Regions from separate parts of the Peribacillus sp. NPDC046944 genome, predicted to be linked through region 2. Evidence: riboswitches for the same ligand, from Rfam matches in the RefSeq annotation. Region 2 holds a riboswitch; the other holds the start of a gene.

Region 1 (6,058 bases), on a different contig from region 2:
TCGGCAATCCGACCACGACGAGTGTTCCGCCTCTTTTGACTGAACTGTAAGCCTGTTCAAATGCTTTTTTCGTTACGGCAACAGAAATAGCTGCTTGTACGCCACCAACTTTATCCTTAATTGCTTGAACGGGATCATTCTTCAACCCATTCACTGTATAATCCGCTCCTAGTTCTTTTGCCAGCTCAAGCTTATCATCTTGAATATCGACGGCAATGACATTGAATCCCATCGCCTTCGCATATTGAAGCGCAACATGCCCAAGTCCGCCAATACCATAGATTGCGACCCAGTCCCCTGGTTTTGCTTCTGAAACCTTAAGCGCTTTATACGTCGTCACACCTGCACAGAAAATTGGGGAGACCTCGGCAAAATCTAGCCCTTCCGGAACCTTGACAACATATTTTGCCGGTGCCTTACAATATTCCGCATATCCTCCGTCCACCGAATATCCTGCATTGAGTTGATCCAAGCAGAGCGTTTCACGGCCCGTCAAACAGTATTCACAGTCTCCACATGCTGAATAAAGCCATGGAATCCCTACTCGGTCACCGACTTTCAATGTTGTGACGCCCTCTGCTACCTTCTCGATAATCCCTACTCCTTCATGTCCAGGAATAAGCGGGAGCTTTGGCTTCACCGGCCAGTCGCCATGTGCTGCATGTAAATCCGTGTGACATACGCCACATGCCTTAATTTTAACTAGAATCTCACCATACTCTAAATCCGGAATCGGTACATCCTTTATTTCAAGCTCTTGTTTAAATTCATTGACGACCGCTGCCTTCATTGTTTTAACATCCTTCAATGTTTTCGATTCCACCGTACTTGTCCCCTGATTTACATTCATGATTCTATTCCTCCCTTAGGTCCGTGTTTTTCTCACTTCCACTTATTTATAATGCAAGTGCCATGCCAAACAGAAAAGTCCAATCAAGTTAGGTTCAAACGTAAATCCTAGCCGAAAATTCGGCCCATTATGACAGAAATCCGGCTCAATGATGACGAAAACCAGTTCGTATATTGCTGGAAAAATGGTTCACCCTATAAAGAGGAGGTGTACAATGGACACATTTGAAGAAGCCTATGAATCCTACAAACAACAAGGAACGCCACAAGCAAACCAACAAGGTGGGAACGACAAAGAAGAAATTGTCGCCGTACGGAAGAATGAAGAGGATAATATCATCGCCATCAAGACAAATACCGGAAGGGAACTGGACTATCCCACCGCTCTTTCAGAAGCCAAGGCTGGTGCACTCGCAAACGTAGATGTCTTTCATAAATATGGTCGGGACATTTTGCGGAGTGAGCCTGATGGCATTAAAGAAAATAATCTGGATGAACTGCCTGAATTTTAAAGACCGAGAAAAGCTGCCTTCCATTCAGGCAGCTTTTTTCCGCAACAAAAAAAGAACCGCATACTAACAGGTTCTCCTAACGACTTCCTCAAGGTTTTCCGGGATATTGAAAATGGAGCAACCAGCACTCTCCCTTTTTCTCCAATCCTTCTATCTGTTTACCATTCATAATGATAGAACTCAGATATTTCCAGCAAGCGGCCACAGATTTCGACCACTTCTATGATTTCAATCCAAGACATATCCATCCCAAGTTCATTAGCATGCGAAATCTTATCCCGTAACTTCCTGATGGCATTGGCATCTTTCTTCCCCTTACTTTTGGATGGGATTTGAAAAAATGTTCTCAACTCTTTATCTTTATGAATAATGTCGAATTTATCGCTAATTTGTAGACATTCAATTAAATTAATCTCCTCATTTTTCTCCATTCTCCTTTCATATAATTCACTTGCCTTATGTAGACGATCCTCACTAATCATCGGATACCAGCTTTCACCCCCGAATCGATGCATGATAATATCACTAAGTCTCATTTCCAATAAAGTGATATAGCCAAAAATCAGCATCCTGATTGGTGGTTTTTGGAGGTCGGCATGCGTGATTAACTTTTTGATTGAATTATTCTCTAACACGAATACCCTCGTTTTCTTCTTAAAAATGCCTAACAATTGGATCAAGGGCGTTGAATCCGATACAAGTTCCCTTGGGGAAAAGAGCTTCATATAATCCGAAATGTTCCCTTCGCCAAGTTCATGTCTATCGATATAACCAACGATTTCCCCCTGGTCTTTCACGGCCAATGTATCAAAGTGTTTTTCCTCCATTACATTTTTGATATCAATGGCCGATTCATCTTTTCCACAAAACTCAAACTCTTGGGCTATGCTTCTGACCGTGATATTTTCCTCATATAGATTTTTAAGACTGTGATAACTACTATTGTTGTTTTTGTACTCTACATTGGACATCCATGACCCTCCATCATTAGCATTCTATCCTAATTCATTAGAACCTAATAACTCCCCACTATCAGAAATAAGTCCACATGAAGTGGACTTTATTCCTTCATTCAAATGATATGTTTCTGCATATCTTCATTCACTTCTTGTTCCCAGTCCTTGCAAACATCTACCCAGTCCTTTGCTTTTGAGAATTGAAATAAATCCCCGAGTGAAAGTTCAATGGCTGAGTTCGCGCTCCCGCAAGCCGGGAAAACTGTCTCAAACCGTTTCATCGAAACATCCAAGTAAACATCCAGTTCATTTGCCAATCCAAATGGGCAGACACCCCCGATTGCATGTCCGGTCTGTTCAAGAACTTCTTCTGGAGATAACATCCTTGCCTTGAACCCAAACATTTTCCGGAATTTCTTATTATCGACTTTCGCATCTCCAGCGGCCACGACCAAAATTGCTTGGTCTCCTTCTCCCCTAAATGACAACGTTTTGGCAATGCGCGCGGGTATAACCCCGATTGTCTCCGCAGCTTGGTTTACTGTGGCACTAGATGTTTTGAATTCCATCACATCATGTTCCCTGTTCCATTGTTTAAAGTGGGCCCTAACACTCTCGATTGACATTTACTTTCATCCCTTTCCTTTAACTCTTTTTATGAATCGTACCATTCTTCACTATAGTAAAGCAAAATCTCTTTCCTTTATTCTAAATATTCAATATTTCGCATAAAATCTTGAAATTGACGAAAGAGGCCAAAATACGATACTATTAAACTTCGGGCAAAAGCCTAACGTGGTTCGTAACCATCCCACGATAAAAAACTAGGGAGAGAAAAATATGAATATTCGTACGCTCGCGATAAATGGTCTATTGGCTGCCATCTATATCGCTGTCTCATTCGTGCTTCAGCCGATTATGTTTGGGGTGCTTCAATTCCGCATTCCCGAAATGTTGAATCATCTTATTGTATTTAATAAGAAATATATATCCGGCATAGTCGTCGGTGTGTTCATATCGAACCTTTTCTTTTCACAGTTAGGGGCATATGACTTGATTTTTGGGGTCGGGCAATCTCTGATAGCCTTATTGCTTGTCATCTTTTCTTCCCGTTTCATAACGGGCATTAAGGGTCGAATGGCCATGACCATCATCATATTCACGGTTACGATGTTCCTAATAGCCATAGAATTGAATCTAGTCTTAGGATTGCCATTCTTAATAAGTTGGGCAACAACAGCAGCCGGGGAATTCCTCGTCCTACTGATCGGGGCACCCATCATTTATATGATGAATAAAAGAATTCAATTTGGAAAGTTGCTTTGAACTCACTGTGCATAAAGTAAAAGAACATTCTATATCCAAAGAGCTGTCTGCTACATGCAGCGGCTCTTTTTTTCAACCATACTCAAAAAAATTGATAAATGGTGGTGACTTTTTGCAGAAAAAAATACTGATGTTACTCGTCCTTCTGATTGTAGTAACATTCATCGGGCTAAATTCAGAATTATTCACGATGATTTGGAATAGCGACTTGGAATCCGTGATAGCCATATTGACAGAAAATCTCCTTCTTACCTTTGTAGTGACGTTCGTTTTGATGATCATTCAGAACTCCTTTACTGTCATCCCCCTGATTTTACTTTTAACAATTAATGTAACGATCTTTGGCTTTGCATTCGGGTATCTATGGAGTTGGTTAACAAGCGTGGTCGCGTCAGGAACCATTTTCTATGCTGCCAGGCACTGGTTCCAGTCATTGATTTTAAGAAAGATGGGTACCGACTGGCAGGATTCCGTCAAGGATCATGGGTTTATGTATGTCTTTACCGGTAGAATTTTCCCTTTCATACCGACAAGTTTAATAAACCTTGCAGCTGGAGTTAGTTCCGTCACCTTCAAAGATTTCTTAATGGCAACAGCATTAGGCAATCTCATCTACTTCTTCTTTCTCTCTTTAATTCCATATGGACTTCTTTCCGTAGAGATGAATCAATATACATTGATTGTACTCGGTTTCCTGCTCTTAACCTTTTTCCTTATCTACAAGCGCTTCAAGAAAAAAAAGAACCTATCACTCTTTAAGAAAAACAGGTAACCTTGCTGCCTGTTTTTTTGTGTGGAATCGTATATTTTCAGCCAATAGTTTGTTAAAATGTGTATGTATTTCAGCTTTGAAATGTCGGAGAATTCAGGGAGACCCATATGCCGAGACGTATCATATTAGTAATCTACATTCTTTCTGGAATGACCACATTACTTGTTTTCAATTACTATTTAATGAATTCCTTGAATACTAAAGAGGCGTTCCTTCAACTCCAGCGAGCAGAAGGGTTCATCTTTGTCCTATTAATCGGTTTGATTTTATTTCTCTACTTATCTAAAAGAGAAGAGTTCAAACAACTAAAAGAAGAAGAACAACTTCGAAGTACCCTTATTAACTCAATGGTAGACTTTGTGAATTTTAAGGATGGAGAAGGTAGATGGCTAGAATCGAATACGTTTGGACTTCAGTTATTCCAATTGGAGAATGTGGACTATAAAGGAAAAAAAGATAGCGAGCTTGCCGAGTACTCCCAATTCTACAGAGATTCATTGATTTACTGTGAAGATTCCGATCAAGAAACATGGGCAATGAAGAAGATTACGCGTTGTGAGGAGAATATTCCACTGCCAAACGGTCATTTTAAGACCTTCGATACCATCAAAGTCCCATTATTTCATGAAGATGGTTCACGAAAAGGGTTAGTAGTCATAGGTAGGGATATTTCAGAAAGAATTGCCGCGGAAAGTCAATTGCTTGCTAGTGAACAGCGTTATAAGTCTTTGTTTGATCACAACCCTTCCCCCATGTTAATGCTTGATTTGAAAGGAACCATCACAAACGTCAATCCAAGATTTGAAACCGTCACTGGATTCCGTAAAGGTGAAGTTCAAGGGGACCCTTTTATTGATTTGGATTTTTCCGCAGAAGCTAAAGAGCTCATCCAATCATCCTGTCAATATGTCGTGGAAAATCAGAAGGGGATTAAAAAAGGAAAAGATATAGCGCTTGTTACCAAATACGGGAATTCCATTTTACTTTCTTGTACTTTTGTTCCCATGTTAGTGGGCAAAGAATTAGCCGGTATCATTACGTATGCAAAAGACGTAACACAAATTCGTGAAACAGAAAGACGCTTACGAAAATCCGAGAAACTTTCGATCATCGGTGAACTTGCAGCAAGTGTTGCTCATGAAGTGCGCAACCCTTTAACGTCCTTAAAAGGGTTCGTTCAACTCCTGAAAAAAAACGACCAACCCCATGATCAATATTACACCATCATGCTTAGCGAATTAGACCGAATCAACTTAATCGTTAGCGAATTGCTTGTCCTAGCAAAGCCTCAGGAAATCATGTTCAGTCAAAATCAGATCGTAGAATTGATCGATGAAGTCAGAGCCTTGCTTCTTGTAGAAGCCGATTCTTCTTCCGCTCAAATTTCTATCGAGGTAAAAAACGATATACCGCTTATTTTATGCGAAGCAAACCAGCTGAAACAAGTATTCATCAACATGGTCAAAAATGCTCTGGAAGCAACAGCATCCCATATTTCGATAGAAATTGAGCATATTAACCATTCCATTTCCGTTACAATCAAGGATAATGGCTGTGGAATCGAGAAAGATCGCATGAAACATCTCGGGGAGCCCTTTTTTTCATCTAAAGAAAAAGGGACTGGGCTTGGACTGACCGTAAGT
Region 2 (6,058 bases):
AATACATCTCTTGCAAATTGCTCTGTACGGTCCACACGGTCAGGACGGCAGTTCATGATTACGATAGGGGCTTCCGTGCTGTATCCGAAGGTACTTACCCTGTCCCAAATATTCAATGTAGATGACGCATCATTGGCGGCAAATCCATTAACGAAGAAAGTCGGTTGCCTAGCATCTCCAAATTTAGTGATACGCATGGCCCCTGGATCTGGATGTGCATTTAACATGCCACGGAATGCCGTTTTCTCATCGATACCCAATGCTTCTGCAACAGCCAAGGCAAGGGAGGCGTTATCAGGGAATACCATATAGTCGAATTCACGTAGAAATTCTTCTGAGATCCTTGAGTTATCGGCTACGATTACCTTCGTATTACGTTGTTTGGCAATTTCTTTGTAATATTCTAAATGTTCGCCCTCGATGGTTATTAAATGCCCATTGTAGGGTATGGTTGCAGTGAATGCTTCTGCAACTTGATCCAATGTTGGTCCCATGACATCCATGTGATCTTCAAGAACATTTACGATAACCCCAATATTTGCCTGAATCATTTTATTTTGGAAGATTAGTTGATAGTCAGGCTGCACGGCCATGCACTCACAAACTAATGCTTCAGTTCCTAAGTCAGCTACTTCTTTAACTACGCGACGTTGTTCCCCGATATTCGGTCCTTCTGGACGACGTATGATCGGTTTTTCTTTGTCCGTAAACCAATAAATCATTCTTGCGGAAGTTCCGGTTGTTTTTCCTATTGTCTTGTACTCCGCTTCCTTGATCACACCTGTAATCAGACGTGTTACAGTGGATTTCCCTCGGATCCCATTTACGTTGACACGTACGGGAATGGAGTCGAGACGCTTTTGATGGCGTTTTTGTTCGACTATGCCATAGCCAAGCAAAAATAATGCACAAATAAATATCGGTGCCATTTTTTAACCTCTCTTTTTTTATATATTTGATTTACTGAATACACACTACATGATTTTAAACTTATTAAGCAAGGGTCGTTTTTCTATAGCAAGATAGCTTATTTTGATAATTTCCAAATTAAACTATAAATGAGTGTAATAGTAACTAATGACTATAATATTCATGTAAGGACAAATACTCTATGGATTCCCCATTTCATGATGATTCTATTATGAGATGGAGAATAAAAAATAATTTTTATAGGATAATGAATTCTTTTTATAAGGATAAAAACCCAATTCCTAGTATCTACTGTAGGAGTTTAATGTAGACGATCCTTCCTGTTTTATAATTGTTTATACCTATTTGTGCATTTATTTTCTAATCTACTAGTTTGTTTTTTCTTTATTCCTGTATTTTGATTCTAATGACTCATTTAGTGCTACTTTTTTGGATTTGGATAAAGATGAGTAAAATCACCCCCCATATTTTTTGGGTTTTTTTAATATGAAATACCCGAGGGGCTATGAGGTGACATCAATAAATTGTCAAAATCCTTCCCTTAAAAGTTTTGGAAACGAGGGTTTTTAAAAAAAAGACTAGTTTCTTCTATTAATATAGTGTTAATAGTAGAACTAAAAAAAACCCAGAATAAATTCTGAGTTTTTGGAGTATTTTTACATTCATTTATAATAAGGGATTAAATGAAATGTTATTTATAGATGAGAGTATTTTTTGTAAATTGATAGTCTCGAATCAATTTTAAGATGATGCTATCTTTAGCTAGATTTTATTCTATTTAAAAGCTCAGGATGTGAGTCCTTTTTACCGCCATCTATAACATAAAGCATAGGGGCTAATCTTCTGTTTCCTTTATCGGCAGAATTCATCTTCAAGTAATTTTCGTATTCGTTGCGAAAGAATTCGTCTTGGGCTTTCCCTTCGTTTAACTTTGCTATGAATTTGAAAAATCGTTTCATATGAATTCCTCCTTGTTTGGTTAAAAAGTATTAGGTTAATAGTAACATACTTTAGGTGGAAATTAACCACTTATTATAAAATAGGAAATAAAAAATAGTAAAGGTGATTATATAGACTTAGTTCTCTGGATTTGGAATACGATATTGATGTAAGACCATCTCGTCTGTTTAGAGAGTCTCCTGTTGATCGGGTTTCAAATGAGAGTAATTAAGAGTTGGTTCAAATGCTTTTTAAAAGTGTGCTGACACTTCTAGAGAGGAAGTAGTAATTCTACTATTTACTGATGTAAATATTACTGGAGTAATATTAATTATACATTGAATATTCAGAAAATAATAGTGTAAGTTGAATTATTTCTCTCTGTATAAGATTCATGGTGAATTTTTTATTATAGTTTGTTTTGTGTTGTTATTAGTTTATTCCCCGTATTCACTATATTGAAACAATTTTAATGAAGAGGATATATTTGTTATTAACTTCATAGGAATAGCTAAATGCAAGGAAAAGCTTCCCACAAGGTAGGTGTGGGAAGCGGCTTTCATCATAATTGAAATCTTTTAACCTGATCTGTTAACTGTTCAGCCGATGATGCAAGTTCACTGGCGTGATTGGTGATTTCATCCATTGAAGAGCTGGATTGCTGTGCTGAGGCGGATACTTGTTCAATGCCTGCTGCTGACTCTTCGGAAACGGCTGCAATGTCTTCGACAGCCTGGTTGATTTTTATGCTATTGGTAGAGATATAGTGTAAGTCATTGGTTATGTGTTGTAATTTTGTGCTCATGGCTCCCACTGAATGATTGATGGTTTCAAAGGTTTGGCCGGTAATGGTAATTTGTTGGGTGCCTTCATCTACTTGTGTATATCCATCTTCCAAGGAGTGAACGACGGTTTTTGAACCTGTTTGAATGGCTGTAACAATTCCAGTAATGTCACCCACAGAATCTGTAACTTGTTCCGCGAGTTTCCGAACTTCTTCGGCGACGACGGCAAATCCTTTTCCATGTTCGCCGGCGCGTGCCGCCTCGATGGCTGCGTTTAAAGCGAGTAAGTTGGTTTGATTGGAAATGTCCTGTATGACCTGAACGAGCTTTGAAATTTCCTGGGATTGTGAATCAAGGCCTTTTACCTCATCGACTGCCTGTTTCACAATCCTATCAATCGTTTGCATTTGCTGCACGGATTTGTTCATCAAGACTGTCCCTTCCTTAGTTAGGGATAGAATCTCTGTGGAGGTTTGGGAAATTTCTTCTCCTTCACTGTGTGCCTTTTGGATCTTTCCTGAGAATTCTTCCACCATACGGACGATTTCCGTTGCTTGGTTGGCTTGTGACTCAGAGCCTTCTGACAGCTCGTACATAGTGGTTGCAATTTGACTGCTTCCTTGTTGCACTTCATTTGCCGATTGGGTCAGCTCTTCGCTTTTGCTTGTAACGGATTCGGATACATTCAGCATGTTTTCGATGATATCGCGAAGGTTTCTCTGCATCTCGTTTGTAGAAAACGTCAATTCCCCGAGTTCATCGTTTGATGTCTGCTTAAGTGGTTCATGGTTCAGTTCACCTTTTTCCACTAGCTTCATCCTGTCTCGGATCCTTAGGATCGGTTTGGTAATGAGGTTGGCTGTCACAAGGGCAAGGCCAATTCCTGCTATGACTGTAATGATGGATAAAATGATACTCGTCGTTTTAACGGATTTTCCACTGCTGATGACGGTCTCTCCGGAAGCGACGATCAGTTTTTCGCGCTCGGAAGCGAGCTCTTTGAAGCCATCCATTATTTCCGTGCTTATGGGCGCTACTTCATTTAGCAATATTTCTTTCGCCTGTTTTTCATCTCCTTGCTCATACTGGGTAAAGACGCGTTCTTCAATCATGGTTCTCCAATCAATGCTTGTTTCAATGATTTCTTTCGTTCTCTCAGAGTCGGATAAGGCTAATAGCTCTTCTTGTAGGTGTTTGCTTTCTTCGGTATAAGCTAGGAAATCCTCTTTATATTGTTCATCTCCAAATAGGATATACCCTCTAACAAATGCCATTCTTTGCGAAAGGTTATAGAGTAATTGTTCATCTTTAATAAGAAGAGGCAATTCATGGTCGATGATATCTCTAGAATGTTTAAGAGACTTATTGCTGCTGTAAATACTATAGGCTCCTAATATGATGCATAAAGATATGACTAGCATAAATGCTAACAATACCTTTGTTTTAATCTTTTTCAAGTGTACGGCCCCTTTTTCGGTAGATTAGTTTACCTTCTGTTTATCGGAAATGGGGACCGATATTTAAAGAGGAAAGGAGAAATTGAGCTGAAAAGACAGGGAATCTCTTTGTTTTTATGGAATATATTGATATGATTCCATATATTGCGTTATGATTATAGAGAAAAGATTATAAGCCGCTTTAGGCGGAAGAGGTTCTAGCTACCCTCTCAAAAAAACTAAGGAAAAGCAGCACTCTATTCTTAGGGTGCTGCTTTTTTCCGTAAAAAAGGAGTTTTTCATAATGTTGAAGAAAGAAAAGGCAGTAGTGGTGTTTAGTGGGGGACAAGACAGTACGACGTGTTTATTCTGGGCCATGAAGCATTTTTCGGAAGTGGAGGCAGTGACGTTTGATTATAATCAGCGTCATAGCTTGGAAATTGATTGTGCGCGGAATATTGCAAAGGAACTGGACATCCCGCATCATGTTCTGGATATGTCGTTGTTGAACCAGTTGGCGCCGAATGCGTTGACGAGAAGTGACATTGCTGTGGCGGATGGGGAAGAAGGGGAGTTACCGTCTACATTCGTACCGGGAAGGAATTTACTGTTCTTGTCATTCGCAGGAGTGCTTGCAAGCCAAATTGGGGCGAAGCATATTGTAACCGGTGTTTGTGAGACGGACTTTAGCGGATATCCAGACTGCCGGGATGTGTTCATTAAATCGTTGAATGTCACTTTGAATCTCTCGATGGATCAGTCTTTTGTTATAGATACGCCGCTTATGTGGCTGAATAAAGAAGAAACATGGGAAATGGCGGATCAACTGGGTGCCTTTGATTTCGTTCGTGAAAAGACGCTGACTTGTTATAACGGAATCATAGCCGATGGCTGTGGGGAGTGTCCGGCATGCAAGCTTCGAAAAAGGGGTCTGGATGACTATGTGATTAGACGGCAGGTGAACCTATAATGTATGGGTTCAAGATTGTCGATAAGCTTCAAAAAATAGAACAGGACATTCATCGTAATCAATTGAACTATCATCAAAGACGGGTGCTCGTGAGCAAGGAATTCACGTTTGATGCAGCTCATCATCTTCATGATTATGAAGGGAAATGCAAGAATCTGCATGGCCATACGTATAAAGTCATTTTTGGCATAAGCGGCTATAATGATTCCCGTGGGTTGATGATCGACTTTGGCGACATCAAAGAGATCTGGAAAAAAGAAATCGACATTCATCTTGACCACCGCTATTTGAATGAAACGCTGCCACTTATGAATACAACAGCTGAAAATATCGTCGTCTGGATTTATGAAAAGATGGCTGATGCCCTGCAAAACAAGGACTATAAAGGGGCTAGGGTTGAATTTGTCCGTCTTTATGAAACGCCGACGAGTTATGCTGAAGCAAGACGGGAGTGGATGGACTGTGAGTAAGCTGCCCGTCATGGAAATCTTCGGGCCGACCATTCAAGGGGAAGGCATGGTCATCGGGCAAAAGACGATGTTCGTCCGGACAGCTGGGTGCGACTATTCATGTGCTTGGTGTGATTCCGCCTTCACTTGGGATGGGACAGGAAAGGAAGATATCGTCCACATGACAGCTGAAGAAATATGGGAGGAGCTAAAACTCAAGGGAGGCAAGGGTTTCTCCTTCGTGACGATATCCGGGGGCAATCCCGGCCTCTTGAAGAATATGGCTGAGTTAATCACCCTTTTAAAAGAGAAGAACATCAGAATTGGCGTGGAGACACAAGGTAGCCGGTGGCAGGATTGGTTTCTCGATATTGATGAACTGACGATATCACCAAAACCGCCAAGTTCAAGGATGAAGACCGATTTTGAAGTGCTTGATGATATCCTATCTAAGCTTTCCAATAGAAGGGATGAAAATCAAATCTCTTTGAAGATTGTCGTATTTGATGAAGCTGATTATCAATATGCGAAGAATGTACATGCCCGCTA

The links. A riboswitch is a leader RNA that binds a small molecule or an ion and turns the genes downstream of it on or off. The one in region 2 is predicted to bind preQ1.
Region 1: another riboswitch for preQ1. It lies ahead of ACQKIC_RS04345 (QueT transporter family protein); the one in region 2 lies ahead of queC (7-cyano-7-deazaguanine synthase QueC).

Annotation. Positions count from the first base shown of each region.
Region 1 covers NZ_JBNNML010000002.1:277,765-283,822, reverse strand. The annotation lists gene adhP (alcohol dehydrogenase AdhP) at 1-790, opposite strand, end outside; gene ACQKIC_RS04360 (DUF3892 domain-containing protein) at 1,065-1,361, shown strand; gene ACQKIC_RS04355 (hypothetical protein) at 1,520-2,332, opposite strand; gene ACQKIC_RS04350 (YbaK/EbsC family protein) at 2,434-2,943, opposite strand; PreQ1 riboswitch class I at 3,107-3,151, shown strand; gene ACQKIC_RS04345 (QueT transporter family protein) at 3,158-3,643, shown strand; gene ACQKIC_RS04340 (TVP38/TMEM64 family protein) at 3,756-4,415, shown strand; gene ACQKIC_RS04335 (ATP-binding protein) at 4,523-6,058, shown strand, end outside.
Region 2 covers NZ_JBNNML010000001.1:70,536-76,593, reverse strand. The annotation lists gene pgsB (poly-gamma-glutamate synthase PgsB) at 1-929, opposite strand, end outside; gene ACQKIC_RS00390 (hypothetical protein) at 1,689-1,889, opposite strand; gene ACQKIC_RS00385 (methyl-accepting chemotaxis protein) at 2,432-4,111, opposite strand; PreQ1 riboswitch class I at 4,297-4,339, shown strand; gene queC (7-cyano-7-deazaguanine synthase QueC) at 4,398-5,060, shown strand; gene queD (6-carboxytetrahydropterin synthase QueD) at 5,060-5,530, shown strand; gene queE (7-carboxy-7-deazaguanine synthase QueE) at 5,523-6,058, shown strand, end outside.